2 regions of the Erwinia sp. GW821-FHT03D09 genome follow, and region 2 is predicted to be linked to the other one. Evidence: predicted binding sites of a transcription regulator. Region 2 holds the regulator's gene; the other holds the start of a gene.
The links. The regulator PurR, encoded in region 2, represses purine synthesis genes. The targets are predictions, from matches to a motif close to CANGCAAACGTTTGCNTG.
Positions count from the first base shown of each region.

Region 1: glyA (serine hydroxymethyltransferase) is a predicted target of PurR. The motif match lies at 1,167-1,184, and genes of this name have one in related genera.

Region 1 is NZ_JBWKUK010000008.1:78,416-84,416, reverse strand. It holds gene glyA (serine hydroxymethyltransferase) at 1-1,066, opposite strand, end outside; gene hmpA (NO-inducible flavohemoprotein) at 1,384-2,565, shown strand; gene glnB (nitrogen regulatory protein P-II) at 2,647-2,985, opposite strand; gene glrR (two-component system response regulator GlrR) at 3,123-4,457, opposite strand; gene qseG (two-component system QseEF-associated lipoprotein QseG) at 4,454-5,194, opposite strand; gene AC07U6_RS09660 (sensor histidine kinase) at 5,197-6,001, opposite strand, start outside.
Region 2 is NZ_JBWKUK010000001.1:98,040-104,040, forward strand. It holds gene cfa (cyclopropane fatty acyl phospholipid synthase) at 6-1,154, opposite strand; gene punC (purine nucleoside transporter PunC) at 1,477-2,670, opposite strand; gene punR (DNA-binding transcriptional activator PunR) at 2,782-3,696, shown strand; gene purR (HTH-type transcriptional repressor PurR) at 3,707-4,732, opposite strand; gene cydH (cytochrome bd-I oxidase subunit CydH) at 5,027-5,116, shown strand; gene AC07U6_RS00545 (C40 family peptidase) at 5,181-6,001, opposite strand, start outside.

The DNA.
Region 1 (6,001 bases), on a different contig from region 2:
GGCTCTTCGGATCGTTAGGTACGCTGTTTTTGTTGACGGTGATGTTAGCGCGGCCCAGAGCGGCATCGGCTTCTTTACCGGTCAGGTTTTTGTCAACCAGATCCAGCAGGAACAGGTGGTTATGGGTGCCGCCGGAAACCACGTTGTAGCCACGTTCCAGGAACACTTCAACCATCGCTCGTGCGTTTTTAGCAACCTGCTGCTGGTAGGTTTTGAACTCTGGCTCCATCGCTTCTTTGAACGCCACCGCTTTACCGGCGATAACGTGCATCAGAGGACCACCCTGGCCGCCAGGGAAGACCGCAGAGTTCAGCTTCTTATACAGATCTTCGGCGCCGCCCTGCGCCAGGATCAGACCACCGCGCGGGCCCGCCAGGGTTTTGTGGGTGGTAGAAGTCACGATGTGTGCGTGAGGAACCGGGTTAGGGTAAACGTCGGCGGCAATCAGGCCCGCAACGTGAGCCATATCCACAAACAGGTATGCACCAACGCTGTCGGCGATTTCACGCATTTTAGCCCAGTCACACACGCCGGAGTATGCGGAGAAGCCGCCTACGATCATTTTCGGCTGGTGCTGTTTAGCCAGCTCGGCCAGCTCGTTGTAGTCGATTTTGCCGGTTTCATCGATGCCGTAAGGAATGACTTTATACAGTTTACCGGACAGGTTAACCGGGGAACCGTGAGTCAGGTGACCACCGTGCGCCAGGTTCATACCCAGAATCGTATCGCCCGGCTGCAGCAGCGCGGTGTAAACCGCAAAGTTCGCCTGTGAACCGGAATGCGGCTGCACGTTGGCATAGTCGGCACCGAACAGCGCTTTAGCGCGGTCAATAGCCAGCTGCTCAACGATATCCACGTACTCACAGCCACCGTAGTAGCGTTTACCCGGATACCCTTCGGCATATTTGTTAGTCAGCTGGGACCCCTGAGCCTGCATTACACGTGGGCTGGTATAGTTTTCTGAAGCAATCAGCTCGATGTGCTCTTCCTGACGCACTTTCTCCTGCTCCATCGCCTGCCATAAATCGGCATCGTAATCGGCAATGTTCATATCACGCTTTAACATCTGCATCTCCTGACTCAACTGACTTTAATAAGGAACGTGAGGGTGTGGTCAACAGTTTAAACTGTTACCCAGCCGTTGAATAGCGCCATGACCGCCTTTTTGCGCAAACGATTGGCTTCAGAGCCAGCAAGGCTTAGATATCATTTTTACAAGCAGTTGGTTACGGAGTTTTCCTCATTATCAACTTGCAGCTTATTCATTAAGCCCCTGTTATCAGCACGGATAAATAACCACTGATATTGAAGGTGTATTTACAATGCAACCACTCGTCAATCAAATGCATTTGAAATACACGTTATAAGATTAGGGGGTTCACCATGCTAGATAATCAGACCATTGCCACCGTCAAATCCACCCTTCCCGCTATTCTCGAGCTTGGACCACGCCTGACGGCCCACTTTTACGATCGCATGTTCAGCCATAATCCCGAACTGAAAGATATTTTTAATATGAGCAATCAGCGCAACGGCCACCAGCGGGAAGCGCTGTTTAACGCCGTCTGTGCCTACGCCAGTAATATTGATAATCTGGCGGCGCTCGGCCCCGCCGTGGAGAAAATTGCCCAAAAACATACCAGCTTTGCCATCCGACCCGAGCAATACAACATTGTCGGTACTCACTTACTGGCCAGCATCGATGAGATGCTGCATCCGGGTGAAGAGGTTCTTGAGGCCTGGGGCAAAGCCTATGGCGTGCTGGCCGGGATCTTCGTGCAGCGTGAAGAGCAGATCTATGAACTCTCCGAGCAAAAACCCGGTGGCTGGAGGGGAACGCGAGAATTCATCATTAGCGAAATCACACCACAAAGTTCGGTAATCACAAGCTTTGTGCTGACCCCGGCTGACGGCCAGCCGGTAGCGGGCTATCGCGCCGGGCAATATCTTGCCCTTTGGGTGGACGATCCTTCTTTTGAAAATAAAGAAATTCGTCAGTATTCACTCACTCGCTCACCCAATGGCAAAAATTACCGGCTTGCCGTACGTCATGAAAAGGGCGGAACGATGTCCAGCTGGCTGCATCAGCAGAAGGTGGGCACGCATCTGCGCGTTGCTCCACCGGCCGGTGATTTCTTCCTGGACGTGAAGCCGGAAACCCCGGTCACGCTGATCTCGGCGGGTGTAGGGCTGACGCCAATGCTGGCGATGCTGCATCAGCTGGCAGAGAACCGACATCCGTCGCCGGTACAATGGTTCCATGCCGCCGATAACGGCAGCACGCACGCTTTTGCCAAAGAGGTCACGGAAACCGGAAATCATCTGCCAGGGTTTACGCAGCATATCTGGTACAGCCATCCCACAGCTCAGGATAAAGAAAAATTCGACACGCACGGGCTTATCAACCTGTCGCCGCTGGAGTCCAGGCTCAGCGATCCGGCCATGCAGTATTATCTGTGTGGGCCGGTGGGATTCATGGAGACGGTGGAGCAACAGCTTCAACAGCTGGGCGTTTCGCACAATCGTATTCATTATGAAGTGTTTGGCCCGCACAAAGCGCTATAACACACCACTCTGCCGATCGTAACGCCAGAATTGAACAGGGCCTGAATATTCAGGCCCTGTTACGCAAGTAAAAGACAGCGATTAAATCGCTTCTTCGTCTTCTTCACCGGTGCGGATACGCACAACGCGCGCCACATCAAATACGAAAATCTTACCGTCGCCGATTTTACCGGTCTGTGCTGTGTTCATAATGGTATCGACACAGGTATCGACAATATCATCAGCCACAACGATTTCGATTTTCACTTTTGGCAGAAAATCGACCATATATTCAGCTCCGCGATACAGCTCGGTGTGGCCTTTCTGACGACCAAAACCTTTTACTTCCGTTACCGTCATACCGGTGATGCCGACTTCCGCCAGCGCTTCGCGCACGTCATCCAGTTTGAACGGCTTAATAATTGCATCGATCTTTTTCATAGCAGACCCTTATTTCTCCCTCCGGTAACGGACGGGTAATCAACGATTAACTTCACCGGACAGGTCACGCGGCGCGGTCTGTCTCTTTTTTCAGGCAGCTAAACTACCATAATTGATAGTGAAAACGGCACTGAAAATTATTCTTTAAAATCGGCGGCGTCCAGTTCGTGTCGCGACAGCAGTTTATAAAACTCGGTACGATTGCGCCCCGCCATTCGGGCGGCATTGGTCACATTTCCTTTGGTCATTTGCAGCAGCTTACGCAGGTAGTTAAGCTCGAACTGATTACGCGCCTCCGCAAACGTGGGCAGCGCCGTATTTTCTCCGGCCAGCGCCTGTTCAACCAGCGCGTCGCCGATGACCGGTGCCGAGGTCAGCGCCACACACTGTTCAATCACATTCACCAGCTGGCGCACATTCCCCGGCCAGCTGGCGGCCATCAGGCGATGCATCGCGTCGCTGGAGAAGCTGCGGACAAACGGCTTGTGTCGCGCCGCCGACTGCTTCAATAAATGATTGGCCAGCAGCGGAATATCCTCGGCTCTTTCGTGCAGGGCCGGGATCTTCAAATTGACCACATTTAAACGATAGAACAAATCTTCGCGAAACTCTTTTCTCTCCATCGCTTTTGGCAGATCGCGATGGGTGGCGGAGATAATGCGCACATCGATATCCAGATCGCGGTTGCTGCCCAGCGGGCGCACTTTGCGCTCCTGCAACACGCGTAGTAGTTTGACCTGCAGTGCCTGCGGCATATCACCAATTTCGTCGAGGAACAGCGTTCCCCCCTCGGCGGCCTGGAACAGCCCTTCCCGACTGCTCACCGCACCGGTAAAAGCCCCTTTCGCATGGCCAAACAGCTCAGATTCCAGCAGCTGCTCCGGCAGCGCACCGCAGTTAATCGCGATAAACGCTTTGCCCGCGCGCGGGCTGGCCGCATGGATCGCCTGCGCCAGAATCTCTTTTCCGGTTCCACTCTGACCGTTAATCAGCACGCTGACGTCGGAATGCGCCACCAGCCGCGCCTGTTCCAGCAGACGCAGCATCAGCGGGCTGCGGGTGACAATATTTTCGCTCCACGACTCGTCCGTCGTTGGCACCCGGTGCGCCAGCGCCTCATCGATGGCTTTGTACAGCGCATCACGGTCCACCGGCTTGGTCAGGAAACTGAACACACCTTGCTGCGTAGCGGCAACGGCATCCGGGATAGAACCATGCGCGGTAAGAATGATCACCGGCATACCGGGATGACGTTTCTGGATTTCGGCAAACAGCGCCATCCCGTCCATTTCATCCATGCGCAGATCGCTAATCGCCAGATCGATAGTTTCACGGTCCAGCACCCGCAGCGCTTCCGGGCCACTTTCGGCGGTGGTGACGGCAAAACCTTCACTACTGAGGCGCATACCGAGGAGTTTAAGCAGGCTGGGGTCGTCATCCACCAGCAGCAGGCGGGCTGATTTTTTTATCATGGCGTTGCATCGTCCTCTGATTTATTACCGGATGATGTTGCGTCGTCCGGTACGGATTTATCCGCCGCGTGGCTGCTGTCGGCCGCATCGGGCGAACGGCGTGATGAAAGCTGGCGCTCGATGTCGGTCAGGGAATCCAGCTTGCGCCGGGTCACCGCCAGCTCCTGGTTCAGCGCGATTTCCTGCTGGCGCAGCGCATCAAGCTGCGCATCGCTGGTCTGTTGCAGCGCCGCGTAGCGCGTGCGCTCTGCCGAAAGCTGCAACAGCGATCCCTGCCCTTCCCGCCACATGGCCAGTAACGGGCGCACGGCGGTCGGGTAGTCGTAGCTATAATCATCAAGACGATGTAAATACTGGCGGCGCTCCACGGGCGTGACGTTACCGTTGCTGAGCAGTACGGCCTGTTTAAAACGGCTCTGCCAGTTATCCGCCGGCCAGCGGCGCGCTTCGACGCGAGCTTCGGCAGGTGACAGGCGCAGGGCACAGTCCATTGTTCGCAGCCAGTAGAGCGGGTTGTTGACCACCTGCGCGTTGTTAAAGGCCCAGACCTGGCCGCAGGAGACCGCCTGGAAATCCACAACGCGGCGTTCAGATTCGCTGAATGAATCATGCGTCAGATTGCTGTTCTTCTCCGGCACCTGGCTGCAGCCAAATATCAGTGGGATCAGCAGTGACACCGCAGCGAGTTTGCCGGTTCGATCCAGAGACAACAGAGCAGATAAAGGTGAAAAGCGCATGACTAGTCATTCCCGGCGGTGGTATTTAATTCGATACGGAAGCAAACATCCGCTTCCTTGCTGTCAACCAGCTGTAAATCACCCTGCAAACGCTGCAGGCAGTCTTTTGCAATACTCAGCCCCAGCCCGCTGCCTTTAACGGCCCCCTTTCGCTGCATGTTGCCCTGGAAGAAAGGTTCAAAGATCATCGCCCGCTCTGCGGTCGGGATCGGCGTGCCGGTGTTGGCAACTTCAATAATTGCCCGGTCTCCCTGCTGGCGGCTGCGGACCCAGATACGGCCTGATTCTGCGCCGTAGTGTACAGCATTGGAGTAAAGATTATCGATCGCCCGCAGCAGCAATGTCGGCTCCGCACGACAGCTGGCGAGCTGAAGATCGATGTCGGTGTGTATCATCTTAGCGCGAGCCGTGAGGTTGTGGCTGGCAACCAGCGTTTCAACCAGCGGGGCCAGCTGCACATCCTCAAGCGGCAGTGGTCCATCGGCCAGCTTACGATTGTAGTCCAGCAGCTGCTCAATCAGCGTTTGCAGGCGACGGCTACTGTCATTGAGAATACTAACGACTTCTTTCTGGTCAGCGGTTAAGGGGCCAGCTATCTGATCGGCAAGCAATTCCGTTCCTTCACGCATGCTGGCCAGCGGCGTTTTCAGCTCGTGAGAGATATGGCGCAGGAACTCGTGGCGCTGGGACTCAAGCCAGGTCAGCCGCTCGCTCAGCCACAGTATGCGCTGCCCCAAAGAGCGAATTTCACGCGGTCCTTTGAACATCAGGTCCTGTTCAAGCTGTTGCCCTTCGCCCAGACGGTTA
Region 2 (6,001 bases):
CGGCATCATCGCGCCACGCGCAGCCCACCGTCAGCGCCATGAGTGAAGACGACCTGCCACAGCTGAATATCACGCGCGCGGAAGGCTCCTGCACAGGCGTTGAGATAGTAGCTAAACATACGCTTAAACCGTTCGCCGTAGTTATCCGCAATCTGCGGCCACGCCGCGAGGAAACGGTGGTACCAGGCCATCAGCGTCAGGTCGTAATCTGCGCCGATATTGTGCCAGTCCTCCATGACGAAATGCGGTTCGCTGGCATTGGCAATATGTCTTACCGACGGCAGACAGCCGTTAGGGAAAATATATTTGTTGATCCACGGATCAACATTCTCATCGGTTTTATTTGCCCCGATGGTATGCAGCAGGAAAATACCATCAGGTTTTAAATTACGGTCTACGACAGAAAAATAGGTCGCGTAATTTTTGGGCCCAACGTGTTCAAACATGCCAACTGAAACAATGCGGTCGTACTGCTGATTCAAATCGCGATAATCCTGCAAAAGGATTGTCACATCCAGCCCTTCACAGCGCTGCTGCGCCATTTTTTGTTGTTCGGCAGAAATGGTAACTCCAAACACGCTGACGCCGTAATGACGAGCAGCGTATTCCGCGAGTCCGCCCCAGCCGCAGCCAATATCCAGCAGCGACATGCCGGGAGCCAGCTCAAGCTTCTCGCAAATCATTTTAAGCTTCGCTTCCTGCGCCTGTTCCAGCGTTTCAGCCTCTTTCCAGTAACCGCATGAATACTGCATATACGGATCAAGCATCAATGAAAACAGGTCGTTACCCAAGTCATAGTGCTCTTTACCCACGATCCAGGCCCTTTTCCGCGACTGGAGATTGGTCAGGCGAGCGGCGGCAATGCGAAGCGTATCTTTAAAATGGTGGGGGAGTTGTTGATCGAGTTTTGCCAGCAGCACGCGCTGGAAAAAGATATCCAGCCTGTCACACTGCCACCAGCCGTCCATATAACTTTCACCCAAACCCAATGAGCCTTCCTGCAGCACGCGTTTGAAAAAGTTGGGATTACTTATTCTGATATCCCATGGACGGGAACCTTTTATTTCTATGTCAGCCTTGCGCAACATCTCCTGGATAATTCGGTACCACTGGTTTTCTTCCAGGCTCACTTCTTCTATACACGATGAACTCATTAGCTTCTCCATCACCCTGTGTGATTAAAACCTGAGAAAAGAATAGTCAATTTCTACAGATTTATGAGAAAACTCACGGCAGAGCCGCAGTCTGATATCCGACGTTAACAGAGGATTGTATTATAACCGGCAGAGGCTGAAACAGACGTAACATAACAGTATGACAGCCTAGTCAGTAAAAAATGCCGAACACCGCCAAAGCGATCTTCGGATTTAAATGTTGGTAACTTGTTATTTTATAATGCCTGACGAGTATATCCTCCCGTCAGGCAATATTCAATGCATTATTGTTAGCGTGCTAACTAAGTAATTTTACAACATATCACAACGGGTTTTCCATCGTTTGAAGCGCTAATTTTTTAGCCGCTTTACGCTGAATCAGGAAACCTATCGTAACAAGTAAAATGGTCAGTAACATGACACGCACGGTGGTTTCTAGCGGTGATTCAATCCAGGTTGAAACAGCCAGACTGGCGATAAAGCACAGACCGAGCTGCAGCATATTTTGTAATGCGGCGGCTTTCCCCGTTGCCTGCGGGAACGGCAGCAGGGCGCTGGACACCACCACCGGATAAATTGCGCCACTGGCCATCGACATGACGCAGAACGGCGTGAGCAGACTGTACAAAGATGGCGCCTGCTGCTGTGCGGCAATAAATAGCACGATAACCCCCAGGCTAAAGCACAGCAGCATCCACGGCAGCAGCTGCCCGCCGGAGAAACGATTAAGCAGTGCACGGCAGCCAAAGCCACCAATCAGAAAGGCGATGGTCTGCGGCACATAGCTCAGGCCGATATCGGCAGGAGACAGACCCAGATTGCCGAGGATAAACGGTGAACCGGTCAGCCAGGCAAAGAAGCTGGCGGAGCAGGCGGCGAACACCAGCACGTTACCGCTGTATACCGGGGACTTCAGCAGCGTCAGGAAACCAGGGGCCGGACCATTGGGTGCCGCTTTCTCAGCGGATTTACGGCCAGAAAGGCGCAGCGTGGGGATCAGCAATATTACGCTAATCAGCAGCAGCGCGACAAAGATCGCTCGCCAGGAAAAATGTTCAAGTAGCCAGGCACCCAGCAGCGGTGCCAGCGCCGGTGAAAGCGCAACCAGCGGCATAATGGTGGCGAATACGCGTTTTGCCTGCTCGGCGCTGTAGCGATCGACAACCAGGGCCTGCCAGCTTACGGCTGCGGCACACACACCCACAGCCTGCAGGAAACGGAAAAACAGCAGCCACGGAGCGGAATGCACCCACATCATGGCAGCACAGCCGATAGCGAACATCCCCAGCCCCACCAGCAGCACGGGCTTGCGGCCAAGGCGGTCGGACAGTGTTCCCCAAATCAGCTGTGCGCAGGCGAAGCCGGCAAGGAAGATGCTCAGGCTGGCGCTGATAACGCCAGAACCGGTGGCAAGATCCTGCTGCATCTCACCAAAAGCGGGCAGGTACATATCGGTAGCAAGGAAACCCAGCATGCTCAGCATAGCCAGATAAACGATAAAGAATTTTGAAGGCATAGTTTACTCGTACAGGGCAGTTTTTTATCGCAGGGAGTGTAAAGGGATGCACTTACGCTTGTGAAACGCTAATATTCGTCAGTTCCATTGAAAAAATTTGCAGGCAAAGTGATGTGGTCAGAACATTCTCTGGAAGTGATTGAAGCCGTTGCCAGAACTGGCAGCTTTACTGCCGCAGCGGCTGAGCTTCACCGCGTGCCTTCTGCGGTAAGCTATACCGTACGCCAGCTAGAGCAGTGGCTGGCCGTCAGCCTGTTTGAACGACGCCATCGCGATGTGGTGTTGACCGAGGCCGGGCGAGTATTTAGCGAGGAAGGGCGTTTTGTTATCAAAAAAATGCTTGCCACGCGTCGCCGCTGTCAGCAGGTGGCTAACGGCTGGCGAGGTCAGATTAATATCGCCGTTGACCGCATTGTCAGACCGCAGCGTACCCGCCAGCTTATCGTCGATTTCTACCGTCATTTCCCCGATATGGAACTGCATATCTTCCCTGAGGTGTTTAACGGCGTGTGGGATGCGCTGGCGGATGGCCGCGTTGATGTGGCGATTGGTGCCACCCAGGCTGTGCCGGTCGGCGGACGCTTCGCCTTCCGCGATATGGGTAGCCTTAACTGGCGCTGTGTGGTAAAGGCGGGGCATCCCCTGTTGCACCAGACAAGCCCGCTCAGCGACGATCTGCTGCGCGAATGGCCATCGCTGACGCTGGAGGACACGTCGCGATCGCTGCCAAAGCGTAATACCTGGACGCTGGATAATCAGCGTCGGCTGGTGGTTCCTGACTGGGACAGCGCGATTGACTGTCTGCGGGCCGGACTGTGCGTCGGCATGATCCCGGGGCACTTTGCCCGGGGGTGGATCGCAGAAGGGGGCGTTGCGGAACTGACGCTGGCAAACCCGTTCCCGATCAGCCCATGTTGCCTGAGCTGGTCGGAACAAAGTGCGTCACCGGCGCTGAACTGGCTGCTCGATTACGTCGGCGACAGCGATACGCTTAATGCTGAATGGCTGAGTGAACCGTCCGCCTGAGCGAACGGGATTAGCGGCGATAGTCGCGGAACGGGCCGTCGGCAACGGAGCGCCGTTCAATCAGGGACGGATGAACTTCAATGGTCTGCGGTTCTTCACGCTTGCTGGTGATGCGATCGAACAGCATATCAAACGCGGTTTCTCCCAGCCTTTCTTTCGGCTGATGCACCGTGGTCAGCGCCGGTGTGAAATAGCGGGCGTTGCGCACGTTATCATAACCGATCACCGAAATATCCTGCGGAACGCGCAGGCCCATCTCATCTGCGGCACAAATTGCGCCCATAGCCATCACGTCGCCGCCGCAGAAGATGGCAGTAGGGCGCTGTTTCTGCCCCAGAATCTGCTGCATGGCGCGATAACCGGATTCAGGTTCAAAGTCGCCCTGGACCAGCCACTCTTCGCGCAGGGTAATCCCGGCTTCGTTCAGCGCTTTGAGGAATCCGGCATGGCGTCCGCCGCCGGTGTTGCGCTCCAGCTGTCCAGGAATGGCACCGATATCACGGTGACCACGCTCAATAAGATAACGCCCGGCCAGATAGCCGCCTTCAAAGGCGTTATCCAGTACTGTATCGGTGAAATCACCGCGCGATTCGCCCCAGTCCATCACCACCATCGGGATATTGCGGTGGTCTTCCAGCATCGAGATTAATGAATCCGGATACTCAGAGCACATTACCAGCAGCCCGTCCACGCGCTTCTGCGCCATCATCGACAGGTAAGCCTGCTGTTTGTGCAGGTCGTTGTGCGCATTCCCAAGGATCAGGGTATAGCCTTTGGCAAAGCAGCGGTTTTCCACGGCTTCAATAATTTCGGCAAAATAGGGCGCTTCGCTGGATGTTGCCAGCAGGCCGATGGTTTTGGTGTGGTTAACCTTCAGACTACGTGCCACGGCGCTGGGGGAATAGTGCAATTCCTTAATTGCTGCCCACACGGCTTCACGAGTCTCTTCGGCTACAAAGCGCGTTTTATTAATTACGTGGGAAACCGTGGTTGTTGAAACCCCGGCTCGCTTTGCCACATCCTTAATTGTTGCCATTAAACTTATGCTCCTGGTGTTATCGTAACTATTTGATAACAGGTTGGTTAAACGTTTGCCTGGGTGCGGCCTTTTCCCGCCAGACCAAAGTGGTTTAGATGTTGCCGCAACGGGTCGGAAAGGGGAAAAAATCGTCCGTAGAGTGACTGCAGAGCTGGCAAAAACCGTTTCCGCTGCTGTTGCGCAACGGAAAAGAGGAATTCTAACAAGGCTGCGCAGAGAAAACGAGATTTTTACGGGGAACTGTGAGAAAATCTTTGTGCATACATTTTACAGGGTTATTAAGGAGAGACGATGAGTACCGATCTGAAATTCTCACTGCTGACCACGGTGGGTGCGCTACTGATGATTATTGCATTTAGCTTCACGGCTATTCTGTACTAAGAAAATCGGGAGGAGCATGGCTCCTCCCGATTAGCAATGAGTCCTGACGGTCCGCGTTGCGCAATCAGCGAATCGTTTTCGGCGTCATCATTCGGCGTGCACCAATGTAATGCTCCTGCCAGTAATCATCGCCCAGCGTGCTTACCTGAATATCTTTGCCGGTTCTCGGTGACTGAATGAATTTCCCACCGCCAAGATAAACGCCAACGTGATCGGCAGTACCGCGTCCGCTGATGCGGAAGAACACCAAATCGCCTTTTTCCAGCTTGTCGCGTTTGATTGGTGCAGCATCACGCAGGTGATACATCTCATTCGCCGTGCGCGGGATCTTAAACTTCACCAGGTCTTTATAGGCGTACCACACCAGGCCGCTACAGTCGAAACCGGTCGAGGGTGAGGCGCCGCCCCACTGGTAGGGTTTACCTAACTGGCCCATCAGCTTGTTCATCGCTGTTTCACGCGCTTTCTGATAGCGTGCGCGGTGTGCCTTGCTCAACTTCAACGGCGATTCAGGGGACTCAACTTCACCATTCTCGATAGCGCGCAGCGTGCCTTTCTTACCTTTTTTCGTCTGCAAAGAGGCGAGACGCTCGCGACCATAGCGCTTTTTCTCCATCTTGCCGATGCGGGTGGTTTTCACTTCGCGTGAAGCGGTGGCTTCCTGGCTCTTCTTCAGTTTTGCCTTCTGGGTAGCAGAAACTTTGTTTTTCTTAAGCGCTGGCGCTTTGTTTTTTTTAATGAGAGGTTCTTTGACTTTCTTCGTGGCGGCAGCTTTCACCGGGCGACGCTTGCGGCGTTCATCTTTACGCGCAGAGTTGTGGTCAACTTTATGTTGGTTAGCGTTAACGGGAGCATGAGGCGATGCATGCGCCATATTAAAGAACA